Regions from separate parts of the Azospirillum sp. UENF 211521 genome, predicted to be linked through region 1. Evidence: riboswitches for the same ligand, from Rfam matches in the RefSeq annotation. Region 1 holds a riboswitch; each other region holds the start of a gene.

The links. Region 1 has a riboswitch for thiamine pyrophosphate ahead of ACWPN5_RS24010 (LuxE/PaaK family acyltransferase). Riboswitches for the same ligand answer to the same signal wherever they lie in the genome.
Region 2: linked by a shared signal. The riboswitch ahead of ACWPN5_RS05695 (ABC transporter substrate-binding protein) and the one ahead of ACWPN5_RS24010 (LuxE/PaaK family acyltransferase) in region 1 are both predicted to bind thiamine pyrophosphate.
Region 3: linked by a shared signal. The riboswitch ahead of thiO (glycine oxidase ThiO) and the one ahead of ACWPN5_RS24010 (LuxE/PaaK family acyltransferase) in region 1 are both predicted to bind thiamine pyrophosphate.
Region 4: linked by a shared signal. The riboswitch ahead of thiC (phosphomethylpyrimidine synthase ThiC) and the one ahead of ACWPN5_RS24010 (LuxE/PaaK family acyltransferase) in region 1 are both predicted to bind thiamine pyrophosphate.

The regions. Positions count from the first base shown of each region.
Region 1 is NZ_JBSNCF010000002.1:1,598,722-1,605,741, reverse strand. It holds gene ACWPN5_RS24015 (acyl-CoA reductase) at 1-882, opposite strand, end outside; gene ACWPN5_RS24010 (LuxE/PaaK family acyltransferase) at 882-1,961, opposite strand; TPP riboswitch at 2,036-2,165, opposite strand; gene ACWPN5_RS24005 (DUF5672 family protein) at 2,322-4,046, shown strand; gene ACWPN5_RS24000 (acetylornithine deacetylase/succinyl-diaminopimelate desuccinylase family protein) at 4,062-5,345, opposite strand; gene ACWPN5_RS23995 (formate dehydrogenase subunit gamma) at 5,420-6,424, opposite strand; gene fdh3B (formate dehydrogenase FDH3 subunit beta) at 6,605-7,020, opposite strand, start outside.
Region 2 is NZ_JBSNCF010000001.1:1,228,649-1,235,668, reverse strand. It holds gene ACWPN5_RS05710 (ABC transporter ATP-binding protein) at 1-344, opposite strand, end outside; gene ACWPN5_RS05705 (branched-chain amino acid ABC transporter ATP-binding protein/permease) at 344-2,071, opposite strand; gene ACWPN5_RS05700 (branched-chain amino acid ABC transporter permease) at 2,076-2,960, opposite strand; gene ACWPN5_RS05695 (ABC transporter substrate-binding protein) at 2,968-4,110, opposite strand; TPP riboswitch at 4,180-4,277, opposite strand; gene ACWPN5_RS05690 (STAS domain-containing protein) at 4,439-4,816, shown strand; gene ACWPN5_RS05685 (DMT family transporter) at 4,821-5,717, opposite strand; gene ACWPN5_RS05680 (FAD-dependent oxidoreductase) at 5,934-7,020, shown strand, end outside.
Region 3 is NZ_JBSNCF010000001.1:1,597,042-1,604,061, forward strand. It holds gene ACWPN5_RS07490 (acylphosphatase) at 1-49, shown strand, start outside; gene ACWPN5_RS07495 (hypothetical protein) at 239-754, shown strand; gene lipB (lipoyl(octanoyl) transferase LipB) at 758-1,486, opposite strand; tRNA gene ACWPN5_RS07505 (tRNA-Leu) at 1,612-1,698, shown strand; gene ACWPN5_RS07510 (STAS domain-containing protein) at 1,805-2,107, opposite strand; gene mgtE (magnesium transporter) at 2,405-3,844, shown strand; TPP riboswitch at 3,891-3,994, shown strand; gene thiO (glycine oxidase ThiO) at 3,986-5,164, shown strand; gene thiS (sulfur carrier protein ThiS) at 5,161-5,370, shown strand; gene ACWPN5_RS07530 (thiazole synthase) at 5,590-6,360, shown strand; gene ACWPN5_RS07535 (PaaI family thioesterase) at 6,425-6,868, shown strand; gene ACWPN5_RS07540 (hypothetical protein) at 6,936-7,020, shown strand, end outside.
Region 4 is NZ_JBSNCF010000001.1:2,151,186-2,158,205, forward strand. It holds gene oxlT (oxalate/formate MFS antiporter) at 1-687, shown strand, start outside; gene ACWPN5_RS10050 (hypothetical protein) at 775-963, opposite strand; TPP riboswitch at 1,168-1,280, shown strand; gene thiC (phosphomethylpyrimidine synthase ThiC) at 1,396-3,237, shown strand; gene oxlT (oxalate/formate MFS antiporter) at 3,322-4,620, opposite strand; gene ACWPN5_RS10065 (glycerate kinase type-2 family protein) at 4,875-6,137, opposite strand; gene glxR (2-hydroxy-3-oxopropionate reductase) at 6,417-7,020, opposite strand, start outside.

The sequences.
Region 1 (7,020 bases):
GTAGCAGCCCTGCTGGTCGTAGCGCGCCACGTCGTAGGCCGCCTGCCGCGCCACCGCCCCCGCCTTCCCGGCGTCGAGCGCGGAGCGGGCGACCATGCCGAAGCTGATCTTGTGACCGTAGGGCAGGAAGCGCGTGGTGATCGGCACCCGCGAGCGGATGGCCTCCAGCGCGTCGTTGCCGCCATAGGCGACCACCGTGTCGGCGCGGCCCAGCCACGCGCGCTCCGTCGCTTCGTCGCCGCCCTTCCACCAGACGATGGCGATGCAGTCGGCCAGCTCCGGGTCGATCTCCGCCAGGATCTGCGCGAACCAGCCGGCGAACAGCGGCTCGGCGCTCGGCAGCTTGCCGACCGTGCCGGCCTTCACCAGCAGACCGGAAATCAGGCTCCACAGCGGCAGGCCCGGCACGTTGCCCGCCCAGACATGCAGCAGCAGTTCCGGCCCGAAGGCGCGGGCGAAGCCGCCCTTGGGCATCGGCTGGAAATCGTCGAGCACCGCCGGATTGGCGAAATCCTCCGCGATGAATTTCCGAAGCTCCGGCCCGCGGAAGGTCTTCAGATAGCCGGTCAGCCCCAGCCGGACCATCTCCGCGTCGTAGCCGGTGACCAGCGGCAGCAGACGTTCGGCCTTTCGCCGCCACGGGTCGCCGCGGTCGAGCAGCCGGGCGACGGCGCGGTCGATGGCGGCGGCGATCTCCGCCACGGTGCGGCTTTTCAGATAAGCCCGTGCGTTGGCGCGCACCCGCGTTGCCAATTCGGCGATCTGCGCCTCGCTCAGCACCGGCACCGCCACGTCGAGCGTCTCGGCGCCGCGCCGGAAGGTCAGCGTCCGCCAGTCCACCGCGTCGGCGGACAGCCCCGGCAGATGCCCGGCGCGCTCCATCAAGTCGCCCGCGCCGCTTTGAGGAAATCCTCGACCGCCATGGAGCAGCCCTTGGCGTCCGCCCCGTCGGCCCGGCCGAGAAGCTGGAAGCCGCCGTCCACCTCCACCCCCGCATCCTCGGTCAGGATGGCCGACGCGCAGTTGAAATGGGCCAGATCGTGATGGACCAGAACGCCGACGCTGCCGCGCGGCACCTCCTGCCCGGTCAGCGGGTTGATGACCCGGCTGCGGATCCAATGCGGGCCGGACTTCACCGACGGGCAGGCCTCGTTGCCGTCGTCGTAGAACTGGGTGCTCAGCTCCGTCATGCCGTACATGTTGATGCACAGCCGGCGCGGCACGCCGAAGGTCGCGGACAGGCGGCCGTAGAACTCCTCCGCCGCCATCTCGCGCGACTGGCCCTTGAAACCGCCGGTGTCGAGGACGCGGCTGCCCGCCGGCAGGGCGAAGCTCCGCCCCCGCTCGGCCAGCGCGTCCATCAGATGCACGACGCTGAAGCTCGCCCCCAGCAGGGCGTAGGGTTCGCCGGTGGCCTCGGCGCGGGACAGCTCGGCGATGGCCCCGTCCACGTCCAGCCCGGCGTCGGAGACGAAGTACCGGCTCTCCGCCGTCCCGAATTCGCTCTTGGCCAGCGCCAGATAATGGGCGAGCGAGGAGCTGGGCATCGCCTGCTCGGTCGGGAACAGGATGCCCATGCGCAGCCGCTCATACTCGCCCATGAAGCGGCGGCGGAAATTGACGGTCATCGAGCGGTCGTAGACCGCCAGCGTCGGATGGTGGCTCTTGCCCCGCACGCCCTTGGTGGTGCCGCTGGTCATGAAGACGTGCGGGCATTCCTCCGGCGGGCGGCCGCTCAGCGTCAGGTCCTTGAAGGCGCTGATCGGCACGGCGGGCACGTCGCGCCAGCTCTTCACCGTGCGCAGGGTGCGCGCGCGCTGGGTGGCGAAGCGGCGGTAGGGGGCGTTGGTCTCGAACTGGTGCGCGAAGACGGCCAGCGCCATGCGGTTGAACGCCTCCTCGTCCGCCTCTCCGGCGGCGATGAAGGCCAGCAGCTCTTCGACAAGTCGGGCTTCGGTCACGTCCGCACACCTTTTGCAACGCCAACAAACTGTTGCCGGGACAAGCGGTGTCTGGATGGAATGGGGGTACGCCGTGCCGCCCTTCAGTCCCGTCCCTACGCCGGTATGACCCGGATCAGGTTCGATGGGTCACCGCGTTGTCCGGATGAAAGCGCCGGACCGGCGGAGTCTCAGCCTCCTAGCGAGGCCCCCCAGGGAACATTCGCAAGCTAAGGGACCGGCCCCCGCCCGTCAAGGAGGTCGGGCTCTGAGACGGACTGCTCAAGGATGGCCGGCGCTCCGCCCGTGGCAGCCCCACAACCGCCGTGATAGGATCCGCGCCCGCGGGCGGCCGACGCCGGCGGCAGAACGGGGAACGGGATGGTGAGGATCGAGGACTGCACGCTGGTGTTCGCCGACACGGCGAACCACGCCCTGGTCGAGATGGCCATCCGGGACAGCATCGCCGCCTGCCGCTTCTCCAGCGTCCTGCTCCTTTCCGACCGCGACCCGAGGATTCCGGGCGTCGATTTCCACCGCATCGCCCCGATCAACGACATCGACGACTATTCGGACACCATCAACGTCCGCCTGCGCCGGCTGGTGACGACGAAGCATGTCCTGATCGCGCAGTGGGACGGCTTCGTCGCCGATCCGCAGGCCTGGACGGAGGCGTTCCGCGCCTTCGACTACATCGGCGCCCGCTGGGGCTGGTACGACGACGGCATGACGGTGGGGAACGGCGGCTTCTCCCTGCGCTCCGCCGCCCTGCTCGACCGGCTGCGCGACCTGCCTTTCGAAGCCGGCATCCCCGAGGACCACGTCATCTGCCGGACCGAGCGCCCGGCGTTGGAGAAGGCCGGCATCCGCTTCGCCCCGGAGGCGGTGGCCGACCGCTTCGCCTTCGAGCGGACGCCGGTGCCGGGACCGGCCTTCGGCTTTCACGGCCTGTTCAACTTCGGCAAGGTGCTGGGGGACCGCGCGCTGGAGGAGCGGATCGAGGTGATGGACGGCCCGCTCCTCGACCGGCGGGAGTACACGGACCTGATGACCAGCCTCGCGCTGTCCGGACGCAAGGCCCCCTTCGCCTCCATGGTCCGCAAGCTGGTGGCGCGGCGGGACGAGACGGTCCTGCGCTCCCAGATCACCGAATGGACGAGCGGTGCCGCGCGGGACTATGTGCTGGCCCTGGCCGATGCCGTGCAGACGACGGCGGCGCCGGGGTCGCGCTGGCCGGCGGTGGCCGCGCCGCAGCGCCGCCAGCCGAAGATCTACGACTGCTTCACCTTCCACAACGAACTCGACCTTCTGGAGCTGCGCTTCCGCGAGCTGTACGACACCGTCGACCAGTTCGTGATCGTCGAGGCCAAGCAGACCTTCACCGGCGCGACCAAGCCCCTGCATTTCATGGAGGAGCGCGACCGCTTCCTGCCCTTCCTGGACAAGGTGAAGCTGATCGTCGCCCCCGACTTCCCGGAAACCGACAATCCCTGGGTGCGCGAGCGGGCGCAGCGGAACGCCATCGCGCTCGGGCTGGACAAGGTGGAGCCGGACGACATCGTCGTCGTCTCCGACGTGGACGAGATTTTGCGCGCCCGCTCGCTCGCGTCGCTGCGCGACAGTTCGGCGATGATCGCCGGGTTCCGCGTGCCGCTGTTCTACTTCAAGGTCAACTTCATGAACGTGGAGGGCGAGAACTTCTCGGTCTTCCCCGTCGCCGTCCGCGGGCTGATGGCCCGGATGACCACGCCGCAGCAGATCCGGGAGAGCCGCGGCACGCTGGACCGCTACACCCCCGAGACCCGGCCCGCCTACGTGGACATCCTGCCCCACGCGGGCTGGCATTTCTCCTACATCGGCGACGACGCCGCCATCCGGCACAAGATCCAGAGCTTCTCGCACCAGGAGCTGAACCGCGACGACATCCTCGACGGCATCGACGTGCCGCGCTTCCTGGCGGAGGGCAGCGACCTCTTCAACCGTCCCGGCTACCGCTGGCAGTCCGTGGAGCTGAACGACTATTTCCCGGCGAACCTCCTGGGTGACCGCGAGCGCTGGTCGGACTTCATCGCCGAGGAGGTCGGCGGCCGGGTCACCTGGAAGTAGCCGGCGCTCTTTCCCCTACACCTCCCGCCGCAGCAAAGACAGGGCGGCCATCGCCATGACCTGCGCGGAATGGACCATGTCGTCGATGTCCACATACTCGTCCGGCTGGTGGGCGAGGTCGAGAATGCCGGGACCGTAGGCGATGCAGTCCTTGAGATGCCCGACCCGCGCGATGTGCTTCTGGTCGTAGGTGCCGGGGGACACCACCTGCGCCGCCGGGCGGCCCAGCACCGTCTCGATGGCCGCCCCCACCGCCCGTACCACCGGCGCGTCGGCGTCGGTCAGGGTGGGCAGGAAGGCCAGCACCTCGCGCAGCTCGTAATCGAAGCCGGGGCGTTCGCGGCGCAGACCCTCCAGGATGCCGACGATCTCCGCCCGCACCTCCTCCGGGTCCTCCTCGATCAGGTAGCGGCGGTCGATGACCATGCGGCAGCGGTCGGGCACCATCGGGCTGGGCAGGCCGCCATGGTCCTCGGGCTGGCCGCCGTGGATGGCGTTGATGTTCAAGGTGGACTGCCGGGCCCCCTCCGGGACCACCGGCATGGTGGTGCGCTTGGCGGCCAGACGGGGGATCAGCTCCGTCTCGATCCGGTGCAGCACGGCCCCCATGTGGCGCACCGCGCAGTTGCCGAGGAAGGGCATGGAGCCGTGGGCGACGCGGCCCTTGGTCTCGATCTCCGCCCACCAGACGCCGCGGTGGCCGATGCACACGCGGTCGACGTTCAGCGGTTCCGGGATGATGACGTGATCGACCCGCGGGCGGGAGAAGTAGCCGAGCGTGGCGAGGTGCCCGACCCCGCCGTAGCCGCCGGACTCCTCGTCCACCGTGCCGGAGATTTCCAACGCGCCGGGGAAAGGGATGCCGGCCTCCAGGATCGCTTCCACGGCGATGATGGAGGCGGCGATCCCGCCCTTCATGTCGCAGGCGCCGCGGCCGTAGACGCGCCCGTCCTTCACCACGCCTTCGAAGGGATCGACCGTCCAGCCCTGGCCGGCGGGCACCACGTCGATGTGGCCGTTGAAGTGCACGCAGGGGCCGGGCTCGCGCCCCTCGACGCGGGCGACGACGTTGGTGCGCGGGTAGCGGTCGCTGTCGCCCGGCGCGCCGTCGGCCCGCACATACTCCACGGCGAAGCCGCGCCCGGCCAGCCGTCGCCCGAGGAATTCCGCGCAGTCGGTGTAGACGTCGCCGGGCGGGTTCACGGTCGGGATGCGGATCAGGTCGCGGGTCAGCGCGACGAGGTCGTCGCGCCGCTCCGCGATGCGGCGGAACAGCGACTCCCGTTGATCGAGCGGCATGCATCCCCCCTGCGCACAATTGGTTGTGCGGAAGGATCGGTCATGCCGGCGCGCCTGTCGAGCGGTTCCGCGCCTCACTCCGCCGCATGATGCCGCAGCCGTCCGTCCTGATTGGCCTGCCCGTTGCGGAGCTGCTCCTCGTACCAGCGGCGGTGATGGTCCTTGGCCCAGTTCTCGTCCACCACGCCGCTGCCCATGGCGTCGAACGCGCCCTCCATGCCGATGGTGCCGATGTAGATGTGCCCGATGATCAGCGCGATCATCAGCGCGGCCACCACCCCGTGCGCCACATGCAGGATCTGCATGCCGCCGATCCCGGTGACGGCGAAGGGCATCATCAGCAGGAAGCCGGTGAGCGACAGCGCGAAGCCGCCGAACACCACCGCCCAGAAGACGCCCTTCTGACCGGCGTTGAAGCGCCCGGCCTCCGGATGCTCGCCGGACTTGCTCAACACGCCGCCGAGCGTCTTCAGCCAGACGAGATCGGCCTTCTCCGGGATGTTGTCGCGCACCCACAGCACGAAGATCATGAGCAGGCCAAGGACGAAGGGCACGCTGAAGAAATTGTGCATGTACTTGCTGGCCTCGGCCAGCATCGTGAAGTTCGGGTGGCCGATCAGCGGGATCAGCAGCATGCGCCCGAAGGTCAGGATCAGCCCGGTCAGCGCCATCAGCAGGAAGCTGACCGCCGTCGTCCAGTGGGCGAAGCGGTCCATGCCGCTGAAGCGCGGCACCGGGCGCCCCGACCGACCGCCCTGGATGCGGATGGTGCCGCGGATCAGGTAGAAGATCGCCAGCACCGCGATCGGCCCCAGAATCAGGGCGCCGGCGATGATCTTCAGCCAGACCATGCGGAACTCGCGCCACTCCCGCCCTTCCGGCTGGACCAGGACGCCCAGCTTCCCGTCGGGGATGCTGACCCGCCCGGTGAGCTTGCCGTCCGGCGTCTGGTAGAGCTGCACCTCGTCCTTCGAGGTCGGCGAGGTCGGCCCCGGCGTCTGGTAGAACTGCGCCTGCACCGCCGGGGCGGCGAGCAGCAGAACGAACAGGACCAGCAGGGGGCGCAGGAGCTTCGTCATGGCGCGTCCTTCCCTAGAGAGTGTGCGCTTTGCCTTGGCGGGGGCTTTGCGTTGGAATGCTGTTGCCCCCTCCCCGGCCCTCCCCCGCTGCGCGGGAGAGGGGGCTGTACACGAAGCGGCGGCAGTCCCCTCCACCGCGCCAGCGGGGGAGGGTTAGGGAGGGGGCAAAACCCCACCCGCTCAGCTCCCGCCGGTGCCCTCGCGGCCCGGGCTGAAGGCGTCGCCGCGGTCGTTCCGGCCATAGGCGGTCGACCAGCCCCAGGCGCCGGAGCCGTAGCCGCGGCGCACCGTCCGCTCCTTGTAAATGTCGGCTAGGACGTCCCCGTCACCGGCCATCAGCGCGCGAGTGGAACACATTTCCGCGCAGAGCGGCAGCTTGCCCTCGGCCAGCCGGTTGGTGCCGTATTTCTGGTACTCCTCCATCGTGTTGTCCTCTTCGGGACCGCCGGTGCAGAAGGTGCATTTGTCCATCTTGCCGCGCCCGCCGAAGTTGGTCGCTTGCGGGTACTGCGGCGCACCGAAGGGGCAGGCGTAGAAGCAATAGCCGCAGCCGATGCACAGGTCCTTCGAGTGCAGCACCACCCCGTCCGCCGTCT
Region 2 (7,020 bases), on a different contig from region 1:
TCCCGGGCGCGCCCGGCCCGGTCCTGCCAGCTCGCCACCTCCAGATTGTCGCGCACGCTCATGCCGGGAAAGACGCGCCGCCCCTCCGGCACATAGCCCAGGCCAAGGCGCACCCGCCGCTCCAAGGCGAGGGCGCCAATCTCCGCGCCCTCCAGCCGGACCCGCCCGCCCGTCGCCGGGACGAGACCGAGGATGGCCTTCAGCAACGTCGACTTGCCCGCCCCGTTGGCGCCCAACAGGGCCACCGCCTCCCCCGCTCCCACGGACAGCGACAGGCGGTCCACCGCCACCGCTCCGCCATAGCCGGCGGTCAGCCCCTCGACCTGCAACAGAGGTTCGCTCATCACGCGCCCTCCCCCAGATAGGCGGCGACCACGGCCGGATCGCTGCGCACCCCTTCCGGTGGGCCGGCGTAGAGCGGGCGCCCCTGGTCCAGGCACAGCACATGGCCGACAAGCGGCAGCAGGAAGCCCATGTCGTGCTCCACCACCAGAAGCGCGGTGCCGGTGGCGGCGATGGCGCGCAGGTGACCAGCCAACTCCGCCTTCTCCCCGTCGGTCAACCCCGCCGCCGGTTCGTCGAGCAGCAGGACGGCGGGCTGGCGGGCCAGCGCGCGGGCCAGCTCCACCCGGCGGCGCAGCGCGGCGGGCAGCCCGGCGCAGGGCTTCGCGGCGAGGTCCGCGGCGCCCAGCCGCTCCAACGCCCACAGGGCGTGGGCCTCGGCCTGGGCGATCGAGCCGTCGCGCTCCAGCCGCGCCGCGGCTACGGCGGCCAGAACGTTGGCGCCGTCGGGCAGGCTGACCGCTTGGAAGGTGCGGGCGATCCCGGCGCGGGCGATGCGGTCGGGCCGCTTTCCCGCCAAATCCACATCACCCATCAGCACCCGCCCGCCATCCGGAGTCTCAAGGCCGGAGATCAGGTTGACCAGCGTCGTCTTGCCGGAGCCGTTGGGGCCGATCAGCCCGGTGATGGTCCCGGCCTCCAGAGTCAGCGACACACCGTCCACCGCCCGCACCCCGCCGAAGCCCTTGGTCAGCCCTTCCACCCGCAGCAAAGGTCCATTCGGAATGGCCATTTCCGGCGGAGCTTCGGGCTTCGGCAGGAGTGCCGGGCGGGCCGGGAACAGCCGGTCGAGCAGGCCGGTCAGCCCGTGCGGCGCCAGAACGATGGTGGCGAGCAGCGCCACGCCGTAGACGATCAGATAGCTGCGCTCCAGAAAGCGGAACCACTCCGGCAGGTGGAGCAGCAGCACCGCTCCCAGGATCGCCCCGGCCACCCGCCCCCGCCCGCCGACCACAGCGATGGTCAGGACGGAGACCATGACCGGAAATTCCAGCACCTCCGGCGAGACGACGCGCTGGGTGTGCACCGCCAAGGCGCCCGCCGCCCCGGCATAGACGGCGCTCAGCGTGAAGGCGGCCAGCCGCAGCCCGCCGACGTCCAGACCCAGCGTGCCGGCGGCCAGCGGGTCGTCGCGCACCAGCGTCAGCGCCCGCCCCCAGCGCCCGCGCGCCAGCCTCCAGGCGAGCAGCCCGCCCAGCGCCACGAAGCCCCAGACCACCGCCGCCAGCGGCAGGCCACGCGGCACCGCCCAGCCGAACAGGACGATGCCCGGCACCCCCGGCAATCCGTTGGCGCCGCCGGTCAGGGCGGGGCTGTTGACCGCCAGCAGATGGACGACCTGCGCGATCCCCAGCGTCGCCAGCGCGAAGTAATGGGATTCCAGCCGCAGCACCGGCAACCCGACCAGCAGGGCCAGCAGCAGCGGCACCAGCAGCGACACCGGAAAGGTCGCGGCAAAGCCCCACCCCCACTGGCTGCCCAGGATGCCCGTCGCGTAGGCCCCGATCCCGAAGAAAGCGCCATGGGCCAGCGACAGCGCACCGCCCAGCCCGAAGACGATCTGGAACCCGATGGCGGCCAGCGCGTACACCCCCGCCACGGTCAGCACGCGCAGCCCGTAGGGCGACGCGTACAGCAGCGCGTACGCCAGCAGCACCGCGACCCCAATCCCCTCCCCCGCCCAGCGGGGGAGGGTCAGGGTGGGGGCCAGCGCCCACAACTTGCGCACGCCCTTACGCACGACGCCGCGCCGCCTCGCCGAACAGCCCCTGCGGGCGGGCGACCAGAATGACCAGCAGCGTGGCGTAGAGCAGCCCCAGCGCCACCGGATAGGACAGCACCGACGACACCCCGACCTCGAACAGCGCGATCAGCAGCGCGCCGGCCACCGCGCCCGGAACCGAGCCCCAGCCGCCGATGGTCACCGCGATGTAGGCTTTCAGGATCAGGTCGCCGCCCGCCGTGGGCGTGACGAAGTAGCGGTTGGCCAGCAGCAGCCCCGCCGCCCCGGCGAAGGCGGTGCCCAGCGCGAAGGTGATCAGGATCATCGCCGTCACCGGCACGCCGCAAGCCCGTGCCATCTCCGGGTCCTGGGCCGTGGCGCGCAGGCGGCGGCCGAGTTGGGTCCGCCCGAACAGCCATTGCTGCCCGGCGATCAGCAGAGCGGCGACGGCGATGATCGCCAGCGACTGCTCCGCCACCACCAGCCCGCCGAGGTCGAGCGTTCCCCCACCCAGGAGCGGCGGTGCCGCGCGCGGCTCCGGTCCGAACAGGACGGAGGCGCCGTTCTGCAGGATGATCCCCGCTGCGATGGTGCTGATGAAGACCGCCACCGGCGGACGGCGGCGCAGCGGCAGATAGGCCGCCGCTGCCAGCAGCAGCCCCAGCCCGGCCATCAGCACCAGCACCACCGGCAGCAGGAGCAGCCCGGGCAGCGGCAGATACCCCGGCAGATGCGGCGCCAGCGCCACGCCGAGCAGCCCGCCGGCCATCACGAGGTCACCCTGCGCGAAATTCACCGCCGCCGTGGCGTTCAGCACCAGCACGAAGCCCAGCGCGACCAGCGCGTAGGCCGCACCCAGGGCCAGACCGTTGACGAGAAGCTGCAGGGTGATCAAGACATGCTCACTTCACCATGCCGGTCACCACGCCGGTCAGGTTGTCGTAGCGCTTGGCGATCGCCGGCACGCGCGAGGCGCCGTCGTAGCAGACGATCACGGCGGAGTGCGCCATGTTGCCCTTGCCGTCCGACTTGTAGGTCATGGCGAGACCCTGGTGGGTCCCGGTGGACAGGGCCTTGCGCACGGCCTCCGCGTTCCCCGCCCCATCCTGCACCGCCGCCAGCACCATGCGGATGCCGTCATACTGGCCGAGCGCGAAGGCGTCCGGCTCCGCGTTGAAGGCGGTGCGGTAGGCCGTGGTGAAGGCTTCCACCTCCGGGCTGCCGCCGGAGATCGGCGAGGCCGCCGTCTCGGCGCACACGCCCTTCAGTTCGGCCGGTTCCAGAAGCGCCGCGGTGCTCGGCTGGTGCATGGCGGAACCGGCGACGATGGGCACCGCCACCCCGTTGGCGGCCGCCTGCCGGATGAACAGGGCGGTCGGGCCGGAATGCAGGTGCAGCACCAGCACGTCGGGCTTGGCCGCCAACGCCTTGGTCAGGACCGGCAGCAGATCCTTGGCGGCGGGGTCCACCCCCTCCTCGAACACCGGCTCGACGCCGAGCTTTTTGAAGGCCTGCTCCAGATGGGCCTTGCCGCTCTGGCCGTAGGCCGTCGTCTGGTAGATCACCGCCGGGCGCTTCCTGCCCAACTCCTCCGTCACGTAGCGGGCGTGAGCCTCCTTGGTCACGGCGTCGCCGGGGAAGAAGCGGAAGACCCAGGGGTTGCCCTGCTCGGTGATGCTCGCCGTGCCCGACACGGTGACCAGCGGAATCTTGTAATCCTGGGCCAGCGGCAGCATCGCCAGCATCTGCGTGCCCAGCATGCTGGCCGCCACCGCCGTGACCGTGCCGCCCGCCGCGCGCTCCAGCGCCGTGACCGCAGCCTCCGGCGAGGTGCCGGTGTCGATCACCTCCGACCGCACCGTCACACCCGCGGGCGCGTCCTTCAGCGCCAGGACGGCGCCGTTGCGCTGGCTCGTCCCCTCCAGCGACAGGAAGCCGGTCAGCGGCACCAGCACGGGGACCGAGGCATCGCCCGCCCGCGCCGCGCCGGACAGGAGGGACGCCGTAAAGACGGTTGCCGAGAGGATGGAAAGGAAGCGCCGCATGGATGTGTCTCCTCCTGCCCGGCGAAGAACCGCGCGAGGACGAGGAGGCCAGGGGTGTAGCGGCGGCACAGCCTCGAACGCTTGGCTCCCTTCGCTGGCATGACCCAGATCAGGTTCGATGGGTGTGGTCTCAGCCCGCCTTGCGGCAGGCACCCCAGCCGTTCGTGTGCACAGTGTGAGCCCGGCGCCCGGCTGTCAAGCGGCGGCCCGGCGCCTTTTCACAATTTCGCAACGCAACAGACACCGGAGAGTCGCGCTTCCCGTGGTTCCTTCCGCCGCCCCCGGCCCACGCCGGATCGTCGCCCCAACCGGAAAGTCGTCACGCAGCATGCGGCCCACCCCGTCGCACGGCACCGTCACCCTCCACCGCTTCGCCGCCGCGCCGGACGGCTGCGGGCTGCGGGCCGTCCTGTCGGGGCGCATCGACCACGCCGCCCTGCCGGGGCTGACGCCCCTGCTCCGCCGCGCCGCGGATGCGCGGACCCTGACCCTGCGCGTCGATCTGGGACGGGTGGAGTTCCTCGATTCCTGCGGCATCGGGATATTGCTGGCTCTGCGCAAGGCCGTGCTTGAGCGCGGCGGCGTCATCGCCTTCGAGAACCACCCGCCGCGCATCCGGCGCGTGCTGGAGCGCAGCCGGATCGTCGCGCTGACCGACCCGCCGCGTGTCGCGGACAGCGGCTTGACCTTCTCCGCCGCGGCCTGACCGATCAGTCGCCGCGGCGCCGCGTTTCCCGGTAGAGGATGTAGAGCCCGCTGGCGATGATGATCCCAGCCCCGGCCAGGACCGTAGGGGTCGGCACGTCGCCGAAGACCAGGAAGCCGAGCAGGGTCGCCCAGATCATCCCCGTGTATTCGAAGGGCGCCACCACCGCGGCGCGGCCCAGGCGGAAGGCCTGGGTCATCAGCACCTGCGCCGCCCCGCCCAGCGTGCCGACCAGAAGCATCAGCCACAGGTCGAACCCGCCCGGCTGCACCCAGTCGGGGATCGCCGCCACGCCGCTCACCACCGTGGTGGTCAGCAGCAGATAGACGACGATGGCGGTGTTGCTCTCCGTCCGCGACAGGCCGCGCACCGCGATCATCGCCAGCGCGTAGAAGAAGGCCGCTGCCACGCCCACGAGAATCGGCAGGAGCGGCGCGTCGGCCTCCGGGCGGGCCATCACCACCACGCCGCCGAACCCGACCAGCACCGCCGCCCAGCGCCGCCACCCCACCGGCTCGCCGAGCAGCGGCATGGACAGCGCCGTGATGAACAGGGGGCCGGCGAAGCTCAGCACATAGACCTCAGCCAACGGCAAGTGCTTGAAGGCATAGAAGAAGCAGCCCATCGACAGCAGCCCGGCGAGCGAGCGGAGGACGTGGGCGACCGGGCGCTGCGTGCGCATCCCGCCCCAGCCGCCGCGCGCCACCGAAATGCCGCCGACCAGCACCACCGCCACCACCGACCGCGCGAACATGAGCTGCGCCACCGGGTAGCCGCTGCTCAGATATTTGATGAGCGTGTCCATGCCCGCGAACAGGAAGATGGCCAGCACGAAGCAGCCGATAGCACGGCGGGTGTCATCGCTGGCGGCAGCGGCGGGAAGAGCGGCGGTTTGGGTCATGATTGCACAGTATCTGAGCAACCATGACGCTGCCCAATGCCGCAACCGCAGGTCTGGCCCGCGCCGCATCGCCTCGGGGGGCGTCGGCAATTCACGCTTCGTGAATCGCCGGGCGGACGTTTGGCGAAGCGAACCCGGCTTTTCGCGGATCGGCGCTGGTCCCATCCGGCGCATCGGACAGTCTGGCGGACATTTCCATCACACCAAGGGTCCGCCATGCTCCTGTCCAAGCCGATGCCCCAATCGATCCGCATCCTCGTCGGATTTTCGCCCTGGATCGCCTTCGGCGTTCTGCAGCCGGCGGGCCATGCGGCGGCCGTGCTGGCGGCGCTGCTGCTCAGCCTGGCGCTCTGCGCCCAGGATTGGCGGCGCGGTTCGCCGAAGGCGCCGGAACTGGTCGCCGCCGCCTTCTTCGCCGCGCTGCTCCTCAGCGGGCCGTTCGAGCGCATGGGGATGACCGTCCATCTCGCCCTGGCCGGCATGGCCTTCGCCTCGCTCGCGCTGGGCCGCCCCTTCACCCTGCCCTATGCCCGCGAAACGACTCCGCCCGGCCTGTGGCATCTGCCGCAGTTCGTCGCCATCAACAAGGCGGTCACCGCGCTGTGGGGTGTGGTCTTCCTGGCCGGCGCCGGCGGCTTCGCCATCGCGACCGAGGTCGGCGTCGTCACCTCGACCCTCGCCACCCTGGCCGGTATGCTGGCGACCCGTCGATTGCCGGACTGGCTGGTCGACCGGACCGTCGCCCGCCGTCTGGCCGAGCGGGAGCCCCACCGCTGGCCCGCCCCCGCCGTGCTCGGGCAGAAGGACGGTGTCGTCGTGGTGGGCGCCGGCATCGGCGGGCTGACCGCGGCGGCCCTGCTGGCGGAGGCCGGGGTCCGCGTCACCGTTCTGGAGGCGCACGACCGTCCGGGCGGCTATTGCTCCTCCTGGGACCGCAAGGTCTGGCTGCGCGACGGGTCGATGGGGCGATTCACCTTCGACGCCGGGGTGCACGACGTCAGCGGCACCCATCCGGATGGCCCGGTCGGGCATCTGCTGCGCACGGTCGGCGTGGCGGACCGCGTGCGCTGGCAGCCGGTGACCCGCGGCATCGTCCGGAACGGCGCCCTTCAGCCGCTGCCCGTCGACGCCGAGGGTCTGGCCGCCCTGATCGCGCGGGAGCATCCCGGCAGCGCCGCTGGGGCCACCGCCTTTCTGGAGGAGATGCGCGGGGTTTACCGCGACCTCTACCGCGGCTGCGCCGACACCGGCCTTCCCCACATCCCGCGCGACGTCGCGGCGATGCGCGCCTATCCGCTGGAGT
Region 3 (7,020 bases), on a different contig from region 1:
GGCCCGCGATCCCGGTCCGGGCGTGTTCGAGCAACGCCCGACGCTGTGACGGCGGGGGATGGTTAGCGTTCTGTTAGTCCGGCGGGGATAGGCTGTCGGGTGTGGATGAGGGGTCGGATCGCCTTGCCCCCACCCCGGCCCTCACCCGCGGCGCAGGGGAGGGAGATATTCGCGGAGCGGCGGCAGTCCCCTCCCCTGCGCGGCGGGGGAGGGTTAGGGAGGGGGCACGCGGATCGGGATGAGCGGCAAAAGGCCAAAATCTGCGCTTCTGCACCGCGCCACTCTGAGCCTCCTGCTCCTCAGCGTGCTGGCGACCGGAGCCGCCTGGGCCAAGGGGCCGCTCGACCGGACGGAGCCGGGGCACATGCCGCCGGTGCCGCCCGGCGGCTACGACCTGCCGTTGTCGCCGCCGGTGGTCCAGTTCCCGCTGCCGCCGCAATGGGTCACGATCCGCTCCACCCAGGACTGGCGGCACGCCGGAACCTTCGAGAAGGAACTGAGCAAGTCCTGCGCCTCCCGCCAGTTCCGGGAGCAAATGCCCATGCGCTACCGCGCCATTTTCAAAGGCGAGGTCCTGGGCGTCGCCTTCGGCCACGGCCTGAACCTGCACGACCCGAAGAAGCAGGCGAACCGCAAGCTGATCTATCTGTTCCGCAACGGCGACAGCACCGGCTGCACCATCGTGTCGATCACCAACGAGGATCTGCGCGTCCTCAACGACGCGCAGGCCAGCGGGGCGCAGCCGAAGCGGTAGAGGTCACTCCTCTGCGGCGGCGCCGCCGAAGACCTCCGCGAAGCTGGCGATCAGGGCGGCGTCCACATCCTCCATGGCGACGAGATGGCCGAGCGCCACGATGGAGGTCACGCCATGCTCGCTGATGCCGCAGGGGACGATGCCGGCGAAGTGGGACAGGTCCGGTTCGACGTTCAGGGCGACGCCGTGGAAGCTGACCCAGCGGCGCACCCGCACGCCGATGGCGGCGATCTTGTCCTCCTGGCCGGGGGCGCCGCCGTACGGCTGCTTGTCCACCCAGATGCCGACGCGACCCTCCCGCCGTTCGCCGCGGATGTTGAAGGCGGCCAGCGTGCGGATCAGCCACTCCTCCAGATCCTGGACGAAGGCGCGGATGTCGGCGCCGCGCGTCTTCAGGTCCAGCATCACATAGGCCACGCGCTGCCCCGGCCCGTGGTAGGTGAACTGCCCGCCGCGCCCGGCCTGATAGACGGGGAAGCGGCCCGGCTCCAGCAGATCCTCCTCCCGCGCGCTGGTGCCGGCGGTGTAGAGGGGCGGGTGCTCCAGCAGCCAGACCAGCTCTGGCGCGGTGCCGGCGCGGATGGCCTCGACGCGCGCTTCCATCTCGGCCAGCGCGTCGGGGTAGGGGACGGGCGTGTCGCTGATGCGCCATTCCACCGTCCGCACCGGGGTGGGAACGGCTTCGTCACGGGCATCGGGAGCGGGCGGAACGGGGGCGGTGAGGTCGGTCATGTCGACGTTATGAACTTTCTTTGGCAAAAACGCGAGACGCCGCTTGATCGGTTGTCGGGGATCTGCTATTCCCCCGCTCCACCCGATGACGGGAGTGATCCCGACGTCGGTTCTACCAGCCTTGTGCGGTCGTGGCGGAATTGGTAGACGCGCAGCGTTGAGGTCGCTGTGGCAGAGATGCCGTGGAAGTTCGAGTCTTCTCGACCGCACCATCCCCCCGAAACGGGGGATTTGGCAAACAAACGAAAAGCCCGCCGGTCCATCGGACCACAGCGGGCTTTTTCGTTTTCGGCCCATTTCTTTCCGGGCCGTTGTTCCTCAGCGGAACTCCACATACTGGTCGAGCGCCACGCGCCGCATCGTCTGCACGATGTAGGGCTGCGCGTTGTGTACCGTCACCAGCCCCTTGGCGTCGCGGCAGCGGTTGGCGAGGACGAACAGCATGCCGATCGCCGCGGAGTCGAGAAAGGTCATGTAGCGCAGGTCCAGCCGCACGTCGGGCCGCGCGCCGATGTCCCAGTCCGCCAGCAGGTCGTGGAACTTGCGGCTGTCGTCGTAGGTGAAACGCCCCGACAGCATGATCCCCTCCTGACCGTCGATGTCGGTGTAGGCGTACTCCATCGTCACATCCGCTGGCCGGTGGTGTCGGTTCTTCTCGGGCTGCGCGAGGTGAAAAGCCCCGCGCCCATTATGGGTGCACGAATTGTGAAGCCCGCGCAAGCAATTGCGCGCGGGGCCGGAGGGCTTGGAACGGTCCGCCGGGCTGGACAAAACGGTGGCACACCTATATTCGGTGGTCGCCCCGGCGGGAACCCGCGAGGGCTCCCCACCAACCCGCAAACGCCGGTGCGCCATGGTCGGCCGATCGCAGGGCCATGCCGTCACGCCGCATTGCCATCGTGAAGGGAGGGTGCCGCCATGCACACCGACCGCCAGGAACCGGATCGTATCCAGGACGATGTGCCGCACCCGGCCGAACGCCCCGACCCGCCCCGCGAGGACGGCGAGGAGGAGCGCGCCTACGGTGTGGAGCCGGAGTTTGTCGAGGAGGTCGTCGAACGGCTGCACGCCGGGCGGCGCGACGAGCTGCGGGCCGAGCTGGACACGCTTCATCCCGCCGACATCGCCGACCTGATCGAGCAGCTCGGCCACGACGACCGCGAGGCGCTGATCGGCGTCCTGCGCCCCGACTTCGACGGCGAGGTGCTGAGCTACCTCAACCACGATCTGCGCGAAGAGATCGTCGAGCTGTTCGAGCCGAAGGAACTGGCCGCCGCCGTCGCGGAGCTGGACACCGACGACGCCGTCGACGTCATCGAGGACCTGGACGAGGACACCCGGCGCGAGGTGCTGGAGAATCTGCCGGCCGCCGACCGCGCGCTGGTCCAGGAGAACCTGACCTACGACGAATACACCGCCGGCCGCCTGATGCAGCGCGATCTGGTGGCGGTGCCGCAGTTCTGGACGGTCGGCAAGACCATTGACTATGTCCGCGCCGCCACCGACGAGCTGCCGGAGGATTTCTACGACATCTTCGTCGTCGATCCGATGCACCGGGTGGTCGGGGCGGTGCCGCTGTCGCGCCTGCTGCGCCAGAAGCGGTCGGTCCGCATCGCCGATCTGGTGACGGAGGAGGTGGACACCATCCCCGCCACCATGGACCAGGAGGAGGTGGCGAACCTGTTCCGCCAATACGCCTTGGTCTCCGCCCCGGTGGTGGACGCCGGCGGGCGGCTGATCGGCGTCATCACCGTCGACGACGTGGTCCACATCATCGACGAGGAGGCCGAGGACGACATCGGCAAGCTTGGCGGCGTCGGCGACACCTCCATCTACCGCTCGGTTCTGGAAACCTCGCGCTCGCGCATTTCCTGGCTGGGGCTGAACCTGTTCACCGCCTTCGCGGCGGCGGGCGTCATCTCGCTGTTCGAGGCGACCATCGAGCAGATCGTGGCGCTGGCCGTGCTGATGCCGATCACCGCCTCGATGGGCGGCAACGCCGGGACCCAGACCCTGACCGTGGCGGTGCGCGCCCTGGCGACGCGCGAGCTCTCGTCCTCCAACGCCCCCCGCGTGGTGGGCAAGGAGGTTCTGGTCGGTCTGCTCAACGGCGCCGTTTTCGCCACGCTGGTGGGGGCCATCGCCGCGACGTGGTTCGAGCCGATGATCGGCCTCGTGATCGGCTGCGCCATGGTCATCAACCTGTTCGTCGCCGGGCTGTGCGGGGTGCTGATTCCCATCGGGCTGGACCGGCTGGGCGTCGATCCCGCGGTGGCGAGTTCGGTCTTCCTGACCACCATGACCGACGTCATCGGATTTCTGTCCTTCCTGGGGTTGGCGTCGCTTTTGTTGTTGTGACCAACGAAAAGGGGCTTGCCAAAGGCGGCTCTCTTCCGGATGATCCGGGCATTGGCTGGGGTGCCGTGCGGGATGCGCTCGCGCGGCTGAGATCACACCCATCGAACCTGTCTGGATAATGCCAGCGAAGGGAGCCGCCGCATGGTATCCGCGCCCTTATCTGATTCCGCTCTTTCCGCTTCTGGAAGGCCCACCGTCGCCGTGGTCGGCGCCGGGGTGATCGGCCTGTCCATCGCCTGGAGGCTGGCCGCCGCCGGCTGCCGGGTGGAGGTCTTCGACCGTGGCGCTGCCGGCCGGGGCGCCAGCCACGCCGCGGGCGGCATGCTCGCCGCCTGCGTGGAGACCGAACCTGGCGAAGAGAGCCTTCTGCCGCTGACCCGCGCCTCGCAGGACCTGTGGCCCGCCTTCGCGGCGGAGCTGGAGGCCGCCTCCGGCATGGCGGTGGACCTGCGCGACGAAGGCACGATGGTCATCGCGCTGAACGCCGACGACGCCGCCAAGGTGCGCTTCCTGCACGACTTCCAGACCAAGCTCGGCCTGCCGGTGGAATGGCTGAGCGGGGCGGAGGTGCGGCGGCGCGAGCCCTATCTCCAGCCGGGCGTGGCCGGTGCGCTGTTCTGCGCCGGCGACCATCAGGTGGACAACCGCAAGGTCGCCGCCGCCCTGCATGCCGCCGCTTTGCGGGCCGGTGCCGTGGTGCACGAGTATGCAGAGATCGGCCGCATCGAGGTCCGTGGTGGTCGCGCCGTTGGCGTCCAGGTCGGCGACCGGCTGTTCGAGGCCGACCATGTGGTCCTGGCCGCCGGGGCGTGGTCGGGCTGGATCGACGGGCTGTCCCCGGCGGTGCGGCCGCCGGTGCGCCCGGTGAAGGGCCAGATGCTCTGCCTGCGCATGGACGCCCGGTTGCCGCTGCTGCGCCATGTGGTGTGGACGCCCGGCACCTACCTGATCCCGCGGCTGGACGGGCGGCTGCTGGTCGGCGCCACGACGGAGGAGCGCGGGTTCGACGACCGGCTGACCGCCGGGGGCCAGTTCGCCCTGCTGGAGGGGGCGTGGCGCGCCCTGCCGGGCATCGCCGAACTGCCCATCGAGGAGGCATGGGCCGGCTTCCGCCCCGGCACCCGCGACGACGCCCCGATCCTCGGCCTCTCGGAGGTGGAGGGGCTGGTCTACGCCACCGGGCACCACCGCAACGGCATCCTGCTGACCCCGGTCACCGCGGATTCGGTGGCGCGGCTGGTCCTGACCGGGGAAAGCGATCCGGTGATCCTCCCCTTCGCGCTCGACCGCTTCGCCCAGCCCAGGGGAGCCGCGGCATGAGCGCCCGCATCCGCGTCAACGGGCGGGAGGAGGAGCTGAACGTTCCGACCGTCGCCGCCCTGCTGGCCGACCGCGGTATCGCCGCGGGGACTCGCGGGGTCGCCGTCGCTCTCAATGGCGCCGTCCTGCCGTCCCGCCGCTGGGATGAGACGGCCCTGTCCGCGGGCGACGCCCTGGAGATCATCCGGCCCGTGCAGGGCGGCTGAACCTCTCGCCCGCCACGTCCCTTGATCGTTTTTCCCGCAAAGGCGGCGCCCAATCCCTCTCCCGTCCCGGGAGAGGGTGCCCGCGCAGCGGGCGGGTGAGGGTCGTGCAAGGATCAAGGCGCTGATCCTCGGCGGCACCCTCACCCTTCCCGCGCTTCGCGCGGGCCCCTCCCCTCTCCCGAGGCGGGAGAGGGGATATCAATCATCGAGGAAACACCCATGAACGACACGCTCACCATAGCGGGCCGCGAGTTCCGCTCGCGCCTGTTTCTCGGCACCGCCGGTTATCCGAACCAGCAGGTCATGCTCGACGCGCTGGAGGCCAGCGGCAGCGAACTGGTCACGCTGGCCATCCGCCGCATCAGCCTGGACGGCTATTCGGAAAGCCTCGTCGACGTCATCGGCGACCGCGCGGGGCTGCTGCCCAACACCGCCGGCTGCCTGACCGCCAAGGAGGCGGTGCTGACCGCGCAACTCGCCCGCGAGGCGCTGGGTGTGGACTGGATCAAGCTGGAGGTCATCGGCGACCGCGAACTGCTCTACCCCGATGTGGAAGAACTGCTGCGCGCGACCGAGGAGTTGGTGGGTGACGGTTTCACCGTTCTGCCCTACTGCAACGACGATCCGGTGACCTGCCGCAAGCTCGCCGACCTGGGTGCTGCGGCGGTGATGCCGCTGGGCGCCTTCATCGGCTCGGGGCTGGGCATCCGCAACCCGCACGCCATCGAGACGATCTGCGCGCGCAGCCCGGTGCCGGTGGTCCTAGACGCCGGGATCGGTACGGCGTCGGATGCCGCCCTGGCGATGGAGCTGGGCTGCGCCGCCGTCCTGCTGAACACCGCAGTGTCGAAGGCGCGCGATCCGGTGCGCATGGCGGCGGCGATGCGCGACGCGGTGGCGGCGGGGCGGGCGGCCCGTCTGGCCGGGCGCATGCCGAAACGCGCCTTCGCGGAGGCGTCGAGCCCGCAGCTCGGCTTGATCGGAACGTAAGGCTGGCGCAGGGTAGGGGCCGTCCGATTTCAACCCCCCGAACACGATCAGAGGGACCCGAGACGTGCCCAAGACCTTCGAACCGCGCGATCCGGACTGGGAGGCGCGCTGCCGCGCCGGCTTCGAGCGCCAGCCGATCTGCAAGACGCTGGGGATCGAGCTGACGCGGCTGGAGCCCGGCTTCTGCGAGATGCGCCTGCCGTTCCGCACCGACCTGACGCAGCAGCACGGCTTTTTCCACGCGGGCATGGTCAGCACGCTGGCCGACAACGCCGGGGGCTACGCCGGCTACACGCTGATGCCGGCGGGCAGCGAGGTCCTGGCGGTGGAGTTCAAGGTCAACCTGATGGCGCCGGCCAAGGGCGAGGTGATGATCGCCCGCGCCCGCGTGTTGAAGCCGGGCCGCACCCTGACCGTCACCAGCGTCGAGATTTCGATGCTCGACGGCGGGGTGGAGAAGGACTGCGCCATCATGCAGCAGACCCTGTTCTGCCAAGCCACCGCCTGACCCGCCCATCCCCTTCCATCCGATCCCCTTCCATCCGATCCCCTTCCATCCGATCCAGGAGGTTCGCATGCCGCTGTCGCGTCTTTTCGGTGCCGCGTTGATCGCGGGCGCCGCCACCATTGCGCTTGCCCAGCCGGCCCTTGCTCAGAAGA
Region 4 (7,020 bases), on a different contig from region 1:
CGCCGCGACTACACGCTGAAGGAAGCGCTGCAGACGCCGGTGTTCTGGGTCATGATGCTGATGTTCATCTGCACCGTCTCCGGCGGTCTGATGGCGGTGGCCCAGCTCGGCGTGATCGCCCACGATCTGGGCGTGAAGGAAGCCCCGATCAGCCTGTTCGGCATCACCATGGCGGCTCTGCCCTTCGCGCTGATGCTCGACCGCGTGATGAACGGCATCTCCCGTCCGCTGTTCGGCTTCGTCTCCGACCACATCGGCCGTGAAGCGACGATGTTCATCGCCTTCACCTTCGAAGGCCTCGGCATCCTGATGCTCAGCCGCTTCGGCCACGACCCGATCATGTTCCTGATCCTGTCGGGTCTGGTGTTCCTGGCCTGGGGCGAAGTGTACAGCCTGTTCAGCGCCACCTCGGCGGACACCTTCGGCACCAAGCATGCGGCGAAGATCTACGGCGTGCTGTACTGCGCCAAGGGCGTCGCGGCGCTGCTGGTCCCGCTGGGCAACCTGCTGATGGAGGCCACCGGCACCTGGGCGACCGTGCTCTACATCTGCGCCACCATGGACCTCATCGCGGCCTTCTGCGCCATCGCGGTCCTGCGGCCCATGTTGCGCAAGCACCATGCCCGAAACGCCGAACTCGCCGCCCAGCAGGGCACGGGTGGGCTGGCGGTGCAGCCCGGCCACTGATCGGCCCGCGAAGCTCCAGGTTTCGTATCTCGGACGACTTTATCTCGGATGACGGCCGCCGCGCGCACCCCGCGCGGCGGCCTTTTTTCATTCCAGGAAGAAGGGACGGTTGTGGCCCTCGCCGGACTGGTTGAAGCGGTCCGACGACCAGAGGCCATCCGGCTGCTCGTCCTGCGGATCGGCATTCCACTCGTCGTCCTCCCGCATCAGCAGGGTCAGGCCGTGGCCCATCAGGCCGGCCAGAGCGACGAAGGCGATCAATTGGGATTCGAGCATGGGATGGGCTCCGGGCTCTCGGGAGGGGGCGTTGCTTTTTGTTGTTGTGATGCATCGTAGCGGCCCGGCTCAGGCTGCGCAATAGGATTTTGTATACCAGATAATGGATACCAGAATCGCGTCGCTTGCATTGATCGGGTGGGATTCGCCGTGAATCGCGACTTAAATCGCATTGACGTGGGTGGGGCGGATGGTTCAGCATGGCGACGTTCCAAGGGGAGCCCCATAGCACGGGGCTGAGATGATGCCGTAAGGCGCCGAACCCTTTGAACCTGATCCGGGTCGTACCGGCGTAGGGACAGGAACAAACGGGCCACGGTCACGCGCACCCCATCGCGCACCCCTTTATGGGGACCGCTCCGGTCGTCCGTTCTGCCGCTCCGTCACACCCGGGTCTCCAACGATCCTATGTGCGATGGAGATCCACAGCAGATGCCCGACACTCTTCCCCCCGCTTCCCAGAAAGCCGCGCCGTCCGACCATTTTTCGGTGACGACCGGCCCGCTGCCCTCGTCCAGCAAGGTTCATGTGGCCGGGGAGCGCTTCCCCGACCTGCGCGTGGCGATGCGCGACATCCATGTGGGCGGCGGCGAGCCGCCGGTGCGCGTCTACGACACCTCTGGCCCCTACAGCGATCCCGCCGTGCAGACCGACATCCGCCGCGGCCTGGCGGAGCTGCGCCGCTCCTGGATCGAGGCCCGCGGCGACGTCGAGGCCTATGAGGGCCGCGAGGTCCGTCCGGAGGACGACGGGCTTCGCGTCGGCGAGACGCGCGCCGTGCCCGTCTTCGACCGCGCAGGGCGCCGTCCGCTGCGCGGCAAGCCGGGCCGGACGGTCACGCAGATGGCCTACGCCCGCGCCGGCATCGTCACGCCGGAGATGGAGTACATCGCCGTCCGCGAGAATCTGGGCCGCCAGCGGCTGGCCGAAGCGGCGGCGCGGGACGGCGACGACTTCGGCGCCTCCATCCCCGACCATGTGACCCCGGAGTTCGTCCGCGACGAGGTGGCGCGCGGGCGGGCGATCATCCCGTCCAACATCAACCACCCCGAATCGGAGCCGATGATCATCGGCCGCAACTTCCTCACCAAGATCAACGCGAACATCGGCAACTCCGCCGTCGCGTCCTCGGTGGGGGAGGAGGTCGACAAGATGGTCTGGTCGATCCGCTGGGGCGCCGACACCGTGATGGACCTGTCCACCGGCCGCAACATCCACACCACCCGCGAATGGATCCTGCGCAACAGCCCGGTCCCCATCGGCACCGTGCCGATCTATCAGGCGCTGGAGAAGGTGGGCGGCAAGGCCGAGGACTTGACCTGGGAGATCTTCCGCGACACGCTGATCGAGCAGGCGGAGCAGGGGGTGGACTATTTCACCATCCACGCCGGCATCCGTCTGGCGCACATCCCGCTGACCGCGAAGCGCACCACCGGCATCGTGTCGCGCGGCGGCTCGATCATGGCGAAATGGTGCCTGTCCCACCACCGCGAGAGCTTCCTCTACGAGCGGTTCGAGGAGATCTGCGAGATCATGAAGGCGTACGACGTCGCCTTCTCGCTGGGCGACGGGCTGCGTCCCGGCTCCATCGCCGACGCCAACGACGCCGCCCAGTTCGCCGAGCTGGAGACGCTGGGCGAGCTGACCAAGATCGCCTGGAAGCACGACGTGCAGGTGATGATCGAGGGGCCGGGCCATGTGCCCATGCACAAGATCAAGGCCAACGTCGACAAGCAGCTGGCGCTGTGCGGCGAGGCGCCCTTCTACACGCTCGGGCCGCTGACCACGGACATCGCGCCGGGCTACGACCACATCACCAGCGCCATCGGCGCCGCCATGATCGGCTGGTTCGGCACGGCGATGCTCTGCTACGTCACGCCGAAGGAGCATCTCGGGCTGCCGGACCGCGACGACGTCAAGGTGGGCGTGGTAACCTACAAGATCGCCGCCCACGCCGCCGACCTCGCCAAGGGCCATCCCGGCGCCCAGGAACGCGACGACGCCCTGTCGCGCGCCCGCTTCGAGTTCCGCTGGCGCGACCAGTTCCACCTGTCGCTCGACCCGGAGACGGCGGAGCGCTTCCATGACCAGACCCTGCCGGCGGAGGGGGCGAAGGTCGCGCATTTCTGTTCGATGTGCGGGCCGAAATTCTGCTCGATGAAGATCACGCAGGAGGTGCGGGACTACGCCAACTCCGGCATGGCCGAGATGTCGGAGAGCTTCCGCGCCAAGGGTGGGGAGATCTATCTGGAGGAGGGGCAGGCGGCGGACTGACCCCCGAATCGAAAAGGGGACGCCCTCGCGGGCGCCCCCTCGCTTCGGCTCCTTCCCCAAGCGGGGGGAAAGGGGAAAAGAGCGTCAAGGTGTTGCCGTCACGCTCCGGCCGCTGCGCGCGTCCAGCGACCCGGCGGCCATGCGGTTGCGCATCGGGCGCAGGACGAACAGCGCCAGCACGGCGGCCAGCGCGTTGACCGCGGCGGCCAGCAGGAAGACCGCGTGCCAGCTTCCCGTCGCGTCGGCGATGATGTTGGCGAAGGGGATCAGCAGCGCCGCCGTGCCTTTGGCGGTGTAGAGCAGCCCGGCGTTGCTGGCGGCGAACTTCGACCCGAAGGTGTCGGCGCAGCAGGCGGGGAACAGGCTGTAGATTTCGCCCCAGGCGAAGAAGACAAGACCGGTCAGCAGCACGAAGGCCACCGGGTCGCGGCCGTAGAGGCTGAGCGCGACGATGCCCACCGCCTCGATCGCGAAGGCGATGAACATGGTGTTCTCGCGCCCGATGTGGTCGGACACCCAGCCGAAGAAGGGGCGGGTCAGCCCGTTCAGCACCCGGTCGATCGACAGGGCGAAGGTCAAAGCGGGCAGGGTCAGGCCGAGGATGCTGACCGGCGCGTGGGCCAGCCCAAAATCCTGGGCGATCGGGCCGAGCTGGGCCGTCGCCATCAGCCCGCCGCCGGCCACCATGACGAACATGGCGTACATGACCCAGAAGACCGGGGTGCGGACCATCTGGCTCGGCGTGTACTGCCGCTGTGCGGGCGGGGCGGCGAAGCCGCCGCGGGCGAGGGGAGCGGAGGGCGGGGCGACCAGCAGCCAGGCGAGCGCGAAGACCACCAGACCCTGGCCCAGCCCGAAGGCCATGAAGGTCGCCTCGTAGCCCGAGGTCTCGATCATCGTGGCGATGGGCACCACCGTCAGGGCGGAACCCGCTCCGAAGCCCGCCGCGGTGATGCCGGCGGCCAGACCGCGCCGGTCGGGGAACCATTTCAGCGCGTTGCCCACGCAGGTGCCGTAGACGGCGCCCGCCCCGATGCCGCCGATGGCCGCCGCGACGTAGAGCACGAGCAGCGAGTCCGCCACCGCGTTCAGCGCCCAGGAGGCGGCGCAGAGCAGCGAGCCGAACAGCACGACGATCCGCGGGCCGAAGCGGTCGACGAACCAGCCCTCGACGGGCACCAGCCATGTTTCGGTGACGATGAAGATGGTGAAGGCCACCTGGATGGCCGCACGGCCCCAGCCGTGCTTGTCGTCGATGGGTTCGACGAAGAGGGTCCACCCGTACTGGAGATTGGCGATCATCGACATGCAGATGACGCCGGCAAGCAACTGCATCCAACGCCCGCCGACAGGCAGGGCGCTTTGCGCACCGGTTTGGCGCATATGGTTCCTCCCGGATGGTCCGCGATCTCGTTCTTGTCCTGGCGCGCGCGGGGTGCGTTGGGTGCCCGACCGCTTCGCTTTATCCTTCGAACGGGGCTGTCCGGTTGGATGCCTGTGGCATGCCAGACGCCATATTCGTGATGCCTTGACGGTGAGTGTGGCGGATAATCCGTGAAGTCATCAACAAATTTTCGTGAGCGGGCGCCGCTCTGGCCGTAAGTGATATATCAAATCGGCCGGCGGCGCCTCACCGCTTACACGACCAGAACCGCGCGGAAGTCGTTGACGTTGGTCAGGGTCGGTCCGGTCACCAGCAGGTCGCCGAGCGCGCTGAAGAAGCTGTAGCCGTCGTTGTCGGCCAGCCGTTCCTTGGCGTTGACGCCGGCCTCGGCGGCGCGGGCCAGCGTGTCGGGAGTGAGCAGGGCGCCGGCGTTGTCCTCCGTGCCGTCGATGCCGTCGGTGTCCGCAGCCAGGGCGTGGACGCCCTTCATGCCGTCCAGCGCCACGGTCAGGGCCAGCAGGAATTCGGCGTTGCGGCCGCCGCGGCCCTTGCCGCGCACGGTCACCGTGGTCTCGCCGCCGGACAGCAGGACGCAGGGCTTGGCCGCCGGCTGGTCGTGCTCGACGATCTGGCGGGCGATGCCGGCATGGACGAGCGCCACCTCGCGCGACTCGCCCTCCAGCGCGTTGCCGAGGATGACCGGGGTGACGCCGGCCTTGCGGGCGACCTCCGCCGCGCGCTCCAGCGCCATCTGCGGGGTGGCGACGAGGATCGTGCTGACGCGCTCCAGCCGCGGGTCGCCCGGCTTCGGGCTCTCGTCGCGGCCGGCCAGCAGATGGTCCATGACCGGCTGCGGCGGGGTGATCCCGTACTTCTCCAGCACGGCCAGAGCGTCGGCGTAGCTGGTCGGGTCGGGCACGGTGGGGCCGGAGGCGATCACCGACAGGTCGTCGCCCGGCACGTCGGAGATGACCAGCGAGACCACCCGCGCCTTGGTCGCGGCGGCCAGCCGCCCGCCCTTGATCGCGGACAGGTGCTTGCGCACGCAGTTCATCTCGGTGATGTTCGCGCCGGAACGGAGCAGCGCCTTGGACACCGCCTGCTTGTCGGCCATCGAGATGCCCGGTGCCGGCAGGGCGAGCAGGGCGGAGCCGCCGCCGGAGATCAGGCAGAGCATCAGGTCGTCGGGGCCGAGCGAGGCGGCGATGTCGAGGATGCGCTTCGCCGCCTGCTGGCCGGCCTCGTCGGGGACGGGGTGCGACGCCTCGACCACCTCGATCCGCTCGCAGGGCACGTTGTGGCCATAGCGGGTGACGACCAGACCGGACAGCGGACCCTTCCAGTGATCCTCCACCGCCTTCGCCATCGAGGCCGCGGCCTTGCCAGCGCCGACGACGACCGTGCGGCCCTTCGGCGGTTCCGGAAGGTGCGGCGGCACGCACAGCGCCGGCTGCGCCGAGGCGACGGCGGCGCGGAACATGTCGGTCAGAAGCGCGCGGGGATCGGTGGTCGTCATGGTCTGGTTGTGTCCCTTCCCTGAGCCGCGCCATTCACCGGCGCCGGTCCTCATGTGCTGGGAATGCTAACGAATTTGGCGCGGGGGGCAATGTTTACCCTCTCCCCTCTGGGGAGAGGGGAGGGTGAGGGGGATGTCCGTGGCGGCACGTCCGGCAGCAGCGCAACCCCCTCACCCCAACCCTCTCCCCCCTTTCGGCGGACCGGAGGTCCGCCTGTCGCGTCAGCGCAGACTTCGTCTGCGCGTGAGCAGAGGGGAGAAGGGGCTAGTACTCCAGCCTCACTCCGCGGGTTCGGTCACGCGGTGGTTCTGGCCGATCTCGTGGTTGGCGAGCAGCTCCAGCGCGCGGACCATGCCGGAGTGGTCCCACGCCTTGCCGCCCTGGGCGGCGCAGGCGTTGAACAGCTCCTGGCAGGTCGCCGTGTTGGGCAGCGACACGCCGAGCGCACGGGCGCCGGCCAGGGCGAGGTTCAGGTCCTTCTGGTGCAGCTCGATGCGGAAGCCCGGATCGAAGGTGCGCTTGACCATGCGCTCGCCATGCACCTCGAGGATGCGCGAGGAGGCGAATCCGCCCATCAGGGCCTGACGGACCTTCGCCGGATCGGCGCCGGCCTTGGACGCGAACAGCAGGGCTTCGCCCACCGCCTCGATGGTCAGGGCGACGACGATCTGGTTGGCGACCTTCGTCGTCTGACCGTCGCCGTTGCCGCCGACCAGCGTGATGTTCTTGCCCATCTTCTCGAACAGCGGCTTCACCGTCTCGAAGGCCTTGTCCGGACCGCCGACCATGATGGTCAGCGAGGCGGCCTTGGCGCCGACCTCACCGCCGGACACCGGGGCGTCGAGGTAGTCGCAGCCCAGCTCGTTGATGCGCTGGGCGAAG